One region of the Pseudomonas silesiensis genome, then DNA from elsewhere that is predicted to be linked to it. Evidence: riboswitches for the same ligand, from Rfam matches in the RefSeq annotation. Region 1 holds a riboswitch; the other holds the start of a gene.
The links. Region 1 has a riboswitch for cobalamin ahead of PMA3_RS12265 (CbtB domain-containing protein). Riboswitches for the same ligand answer to the same signal wherever they lie in the genome.

Region 1 (3,236 bases):
TCGAGCTGCGCGGCCAGTTCGATGAGGCCCGGTTCTTCGCGCTTCAGGTCGATGCTGGCCAGGGCCTTGACCTGGCTCAGCTCGATTCGATGAGCCTGCAGCGCCTGGTCGAGCAATGCGCGCAACGTGCTGACGGGGCAGCCGCGCTGGCAGCCCAGGCCGACCACCAGGGTCGGCACGGCGCTGTTATCGGTCATGCTTGGTATTGGCCATCGCTTTTGCGGCGGAACAACCAGGCGCTGACCAGGCCCAGGGCCAGCCAGAACGCGACGTTGGTCAGCTGCGAAGCGATTTTGAATTGCGACTCGAGGGCTTGCGGCGCGAGCATCGAGTGCACTTCCGGTTGTGGCGCGCCTATCACGTGGGGAACAGCGAGGATCGCGGCGCCCAGGACCTTCATCAGCCAGTGACGGCTGAACACGATCAGGGCGATGCCGGCCGCGGTGGAGGCCGCTGTGCCGATCCACCAGATCTGTCGTTGCGCCAGATCGGCCGCGGCAGTTCCCGGCAGCTCAGGCGGCAGGCCCAGGGTCGGGGCGAGTACGAAGGTCGCATAGCCGGCCAGGCCCCAGAGCAGGCCCTGGGAGGTTTTGGTCGGGGCGCGCAAGGTATAGAGACCGGCCAGCATCAACGCGAAACCGACTGCGACCACCAGGTTGCCGCCGGTGGTCGACAGCACGCGCTGCCAGCCGTCTTCCGGCTCCCAGGCCTCGGCATCGTGGGTATGAGCGACGACAGCGCCCGCGGCGTGTTCATGGATTTCAACAGCCGCCGGTTCGGATTTTTCGTAGGTCTCGGCCTGCATAATCAGCGGCGAAACCCAGAAACTTTGCAGCAGGGTCAGCAACAGGGCAGCCAGCAGCCCGCTGAAACCCGCGGTTTGCGCGATACGCTTGATCATGTCGGCAGGTCTCAATGGCACGGGAAGGCGGCGCTGTGACGGGTATCGTGCGCGGCATTGTGCACCGACTCGATGTGCGAGAAACCGGCGAAATACACAAGGCACGCGCCAAGGATCGACGCACACGCGGCGGCGGTCAGGCGTTGAGTCAGGGTCGTGGTGCTGCTGGCGGTGCTCTTGTCTGTGTTGCTGCCGGTGCTGCTGATGATCGACATGGCGCTTCCCTCTGGTCTGTCAGCGGGTGAATAGAGCGCATGGAAAATCCCTGCGCACCAGACGCGCAGAGGCTCAACAGCGCCCGCCCACCGCGGGTTTGTTATGCGGTGAACGTAACGTTCACCGGGTGTTGCGGGCCGGTCTCCGGGCTCACGAGGGGGCAGGCTGTCGCCTGGACCTGTAAGCGTCACCTTCCCATGCCGAACTGCAGGCACAGTGGATCTGACGCTTCGCTCGCTTACCGTTGCGGGGGCAGCACCGGACTGACATGGCCTTGAGTAAAGCACATGATTCACCGGTTTCCCGTTTCACCCTGTGAAGGGCACCCGTAACAAGGCGTGTAGGAGAGCATGGGCGGGGGTTGGGCGTCAATTGGCAGGGGTTCTCATTCGAGACCGAGGCGCTCCATTCGCGGGCGAGCCTCGCTCCTACAGGTCGGCGGCGCTCTTGTAGGAGCGAGCGGTGCGGCGATCCGACTTGCCCGCGAAGGTGTCCTGACGGCTGACCACAAGACATTGACCCGCCCCCACACCATGCGTAGCCTTGCGCTTTCGAGGTTCTTCGGCATCTGCCGAAGCTAAGAAGGGAACGCGGTCGATGCCGCGGCTGCCCCCGCAACTGTGAACGGTGATGTTCGCTGCCACGCCACTGCAAACCCTGATCCGTCAGGTTCGCGGGAAGGCGCAGCAAACGCCAGTCGAACGACTGGCACACCGTCAGCCAGGAGACCTGCCTCGTTACAGATTCTCACTACAACCGGGCGGGGTGATCCGGTGGCGGAACTCTTGCGCGCGTGCACCTGCACGCTGCGATTGTCGTCCCGTATGCCCGCCACCTTGCCAAAGGGCATCCAATGAAAACACTGGCCAAACTCCCCGTCACCATCGTTACCGGCTTCCTCGGCTCGGGCAAGACCACCTTGCTGCGGCACATGCTCGACAACGCCCAGGGCCGTCGCATCGCGGTGATCGTCAACGAGTTTGGCGAACTGGGCATCGACGGTGAAATCCTCAAGCAGTGCACCATCGGCTGCACCGAGGAAGAAGCCAGCGGCCGTGTCTACGAACTGGCCAACGGCTGCCTGTGCTGCACCGTCCAGGAAGAATTCTTCCCGGTGATGCGCGAACTGGTGGCCCGTCGTGGCGACCTCGATCACATTCTCATCGAAACCTCGGGCCTGGCCCTGCCAAAACCACTGGTGCAAGCCTTCCAGTGGCCGGAAATCCGCAGCGCCTGCACCGTTGACGCGGTGATCACCGTAGTCGACAGCCCGGCCGTCGCTGCCGGCACCTTCGCCGCCTTCCCGGACCAGGTCGACGCCATGCGCAAACTCGACCCGAACCTGGACCACGAATCGCCGCTGCACGAACTGTTCGCCGACCAACTGGCCAGCGCCGACCTGGTGATCCTCAACAAGGCCGATCTGATCAGCCCTGAAGATCTGGCCCGGGTGCGCCTGGAAGTCGCCGAAGAACTGCCGCCCGCGGTGAAAGTCATCGAAGCCAGCAGCGGCCGCCTGCCACTGGACGTACTGATCGGCCTCGGTGCCGGTTCCGAAGAACACATCGACAGCCGTCACAGCCATCATGATCATCACCACGAAGGCGAGGACGACCACGACCACGACGCCTTCGATTCGATTTCCATCGAACTGCCGCAAGCCGACGAAAGCCTGCTGCTGGATGCCTTGACCCAACTGGTGGTCCAGCACGGCATCCTGCGCGTCAAGGGTTTCGCCGCGATCCCGGGCAAGCCGATGCGCCTGTTGATCCAGGGCGTGGGCACGCGCTTCGACAAGCATTTCGACCGTCAGTGGGGTGCCGATGAAGCTCGCACCACGCGCCTGGTGTTGATTGGCCAGGAACTGGACGCGGCACTGCTCGAAGCGCAATTGCGCGCCGCACTCAGCGTTTAAGCCATGCACCTGCTCAGGACCCAGCCCGGCGGTTTCGTGTCGGATGACAACATCGCCGACCTTGGACAGACCCCCGCCGAGCTGGTGATCCTGTGCAGCGGCGACTCCAGCCTGGCGCTGCTCGCCGAAGCGGCGCAGCAATTGCCGGACGATTACCCGAGCGTGCGCCTGGCCAATCCGATGCAGGTGCAGAATCACGCCTCG
Region 2 (3,236 bases), 410 kb from region 1:
CCAGCAACGCCACCAGTACCGCGCCCGTCGAGGCGCCGGCGGAGATACCCAGCAGGTAAGGATCGGCCAACGGATTGCGCAACAGCGATTGCAGGACCACCCCGCACGTGGCCAGGCCCGCCCCGCAGGCCGCCGCCACCAGCGCGCGGGTCAGGCGATAATTCCAGACGATGCCTTCGTCGATCGGGTCGAGGACATGGCCGGCAGCCCACAGTTTGTTGGCCAGCACCTGGAATACCACAGCCGGATCGATGGGCGTTTCACCGATGGCCACGCCGGCAATGATGGCCAGCAGCAGCGTCATGGCGGCCAGCAATGTGCGAATCAACGTCCTGATCATTTCGGCAGGTCATAGCCGTCGATGGCGGATGCCAGGGTGGCCAGACCGTCGAACATTCTGACGCTGGCCTGCATGGCCATGGCGTCGAGGATGATGATGCGGTTGTTTTTCACCGCGTCCATGTTGCGGGTCACCGGGTCGCTGCGCAGGAAGGCCAGTTTCTTGAGGTGGTCGTCAGCGGGGAAGCGTCGGCGATCCATGCGCGCGATGACCAGAAACGTCGGGTTAGCCTTGGCGATGGTTTCCCAGCCGACGGTCGGCCATTCTTCGTCCGATTGCACCACGTTACGCACACCCAGGGTGTTGAGCATGAAGTCGGGAATGCCCTTGTGCCCGGCGACATAAGGGTCGATATCCAGGCTGGCACTGGAGAACCAGAACAGCGCGCTGGTGTGCTTCAGGTCCTTGTCCTGCACCGTGGCGACAGACCTCGCCAGGCTGGCCTTGAGTTCGTCGTTCAACTGCCGGCCACGTTCCTGCACATCGAAAATCTCCGCCAGTTGGCTGATGCTTTTGTAAATGCTGTCGATGCGAAACGCCTCCAGCCGCGTGCCGTCGGCACCGACCAGGTTGTCTTTGGCTTCGCAGTCGGAGGGCATCAGGTAGGTCGGGATCTGCAGCTCGTGAAACTGCTCGCGGGTACCGACCACGCCTTGCGGGCCGACCATCCACTCCAGTTCTACCGCCACCAGTTGCGGGCGTTTGCCGATGACCGCCTCGAAGCTCGGCTCGTTATCGGCCAGGCGCGGGATCGGGTCGTTCGCTGTCTTGTATTGGGCCAGCACCTCGTTGAACCACAGCGACGTGCCGACCAGCGTGTTGCCAAGCCCCAGGGCGAAGAGCATTTCGGTGCCGGCCTGGCCGATGGTCACGGCGCGGCTCGGTGCCTGCTCGAAGGTCAGGGTGCTGCCGCAGTTCTCGACCGTCAGGGGGTAGTGGGTCGGGGCCGCGTGGGCGAGGGTGGACAGACCCAGCGCCGTGACGAGGGTGGCAAGGCGTGACAGCAGCATGACGCAATCTCCAGTGGACCGTACTCGGGGCAGGGGTACGGACTGGAAACACATCATCGAACGCTGCCAATAAAGCACTGACGTGGCGCTCACTGAACGTGACGCACGGCGCAAGGATGTCCTTCCCGGACACCCCGCCGGTTAGTGATTTGCTTGGCCGGCAGGTCTCCTGACTGATGCGTCGACGCCTGGCTCCAGCCTTCCCGGGAGTGATCCCAGTGGTCATTTCAGGAGCAGGCTCAGCACCTACAGTTGCGGGGGCAGTTCCGATTGATGCCGTGTCGGGCATCTCGGATTCCCTATTAATCCCATGTGGAAACCGGCGGCCGGCATGGTAGTCGATCATGCCGTTCAATGGTCCAGTATTTTTTCTCGGGTGCCGAGGGGGACGCTCGACTGTTCGCCAGGCATCCTCCTCAGTCCGGGTTCCATACCGTCCCCAACGCCGGGCACCTGCTCGATATGGCTCCTGGAACGATAGGTGGCGCAATCATCAGAAGTTAATGGAGGCGCTCAACCGGGCCGTCAGCGGCGCACCCTGGAACAGGTAGCCGTCGCCCAGGTATTCGCCGGCGTCACGCCAGTAGCGCTTGTCGAACAGGTTGTCCACGGTCAGGCGGAACACCGTGTCGTAACCGTCGATGCGGGTGCTGTAGCGGCTGCCGACGTTGAAAATGGCGTAGGCGCCGGTCTCTACTCCGCCTTGGCGATTGGCGTATTTGCTGGCGCTGTATTGCACCCCGCCGAGCAGGGCCAGGCCATCGATCCCGGGCAGGGCGTAGTCGCCCTGGAGGTTTGCACGCAGCGTCGGCACATTGATTGCCTGATGACCTTCATAGGCCGGCGTGCCGCTGTCGCTGACCCGGGCGCGGATCGCCGCGACACTGGCGGCGATCTGCAGGCGCTGGCTGGCCCAGCCGTTGGCAGAAAGTTCCAGGCCGGTGTTCTTCTGTTCGCCCTGCTGGGTGAAGGTGAACGTGCCGTCGTCATTGGGTCGGGAGTACTGGTACGCCTGGCGGATCTGGAACAGCGCCGCGGCCAGGCTGATGCGCTGCCAGTCGTACTTGATGCCCGCCTCGATCTGCCGGGACACGGTTGGCGCGAGGATTTCAAAGGCGTTGGTGGTGAACCACGCCGCTTCGCCGCCCAGGGACAAACCCTTGCTGTAGCGGGTGTACAGCGCCAGGTTGTGCAGCGGCTTGTAGATCAGCGCGGCCTGGGGCAGGAACACATAGCGTTGGGTGTGCCGGGTAGTCTCGCCCTGGCTGTCGAAGGTCTCTTCATCCAGGCGCACCTCACGCCCGCCGAGCACGGTCTGCCATTGTTCGTTGAAGCTGATCCGGTCATTGAAGAACAGCCCGTACTGGCGGCTGTCCAGGCGACGGTAGGAATCGTTGAGCGGACCGTCGTAGCGTGCGAAATCCGCTGGTTCGCTATCGATATTGGCGCTGCCGATCATCACGTTGATGGTGTCGCGTTTATCCACCACGCGGCGAAACGCGCTGGCGCCTACGCTCAGTTCGTGACCGAGGCCAACGGTGTCGAAGGCGCCAGTGAAGGCAGCCTGGACCTCGTCATTGCGACGGGTATCGTCCGGGCTGCGGAAGTCGTAGAGGTCGTAGTCGCCCTCGGGGCTGAAGTAGTTGGGCACCGCGGCGCTGGCGCAACTGGCGGAACCGTAGCAACCCCAGGCGAACGCGCTGTAGTCATCGATCACCACCCGGCTGCGCGAGGCGCTGATAGTGCCTTTCCAGGTATCGCTGAAGCGATATTCGAAGTTGCCGTTGAGGTTCAGCGCATCAGTGGTGACGGGGTTCGAGCCGCTCTGGTGTGCCAGCAGTTTTTTCGGCGAGGTATGGTGTGGCAGGCGGGTGCCGCCAAGCAAT

Region 2: it holds a riboswitch for cobalamin, as region 1 does, so the genes downstream of both, PMA3_RS10525 (ABC transporter substrate-binding protein) here and PMA3_RS12265 (CbtB domain-containing protein) in region 1, are expected to answer to the same signal.

What each region holds. Positions count from the first base shown of each region.
Region 1 is NZ_CP014870.1:2,716,042-2,719,277, forward strand. It holds gene PMA3_RS12255 (cobalamin biosynthesis protein) at 1-197, opposite strand, end outside; gene PMA3_RS12260 (CbtA family protein) at 194-901, opposite strand; gene PMA3_RS12265 (CbtB domain-containing protein) at 913-1,116, opposite strand; cobalamin riboswitch at 1,236-1,462, opposite strand; cobalamin riboswitch at 1,655-1,868, shown strand; gene cobW (cobalamin biosynthesis protein CobW) at 1,971-3,032, shown strand; gene cobN (cobaltochelatase subunit CobN) at 3,036-3,236, shown strand, end outside.
Region 2 is NZ_CP014870.1:2,303,759-2,306,994, forward strand. It holds gene PMA3_RS10520 (FecCD family ABC transporter permease) at 1-340, opposite strand, end outside; gene PMA3_RS10525 (ABC transporter substrate-binding protein) at 337-1,350, opposite strand; cobalamin riboswitch at 1,493-1,689, opposite strand; gene PMA3_RS10530 (TonB-dependent siderophore receptor) at 1,844-3,236, opposite strand, start outside.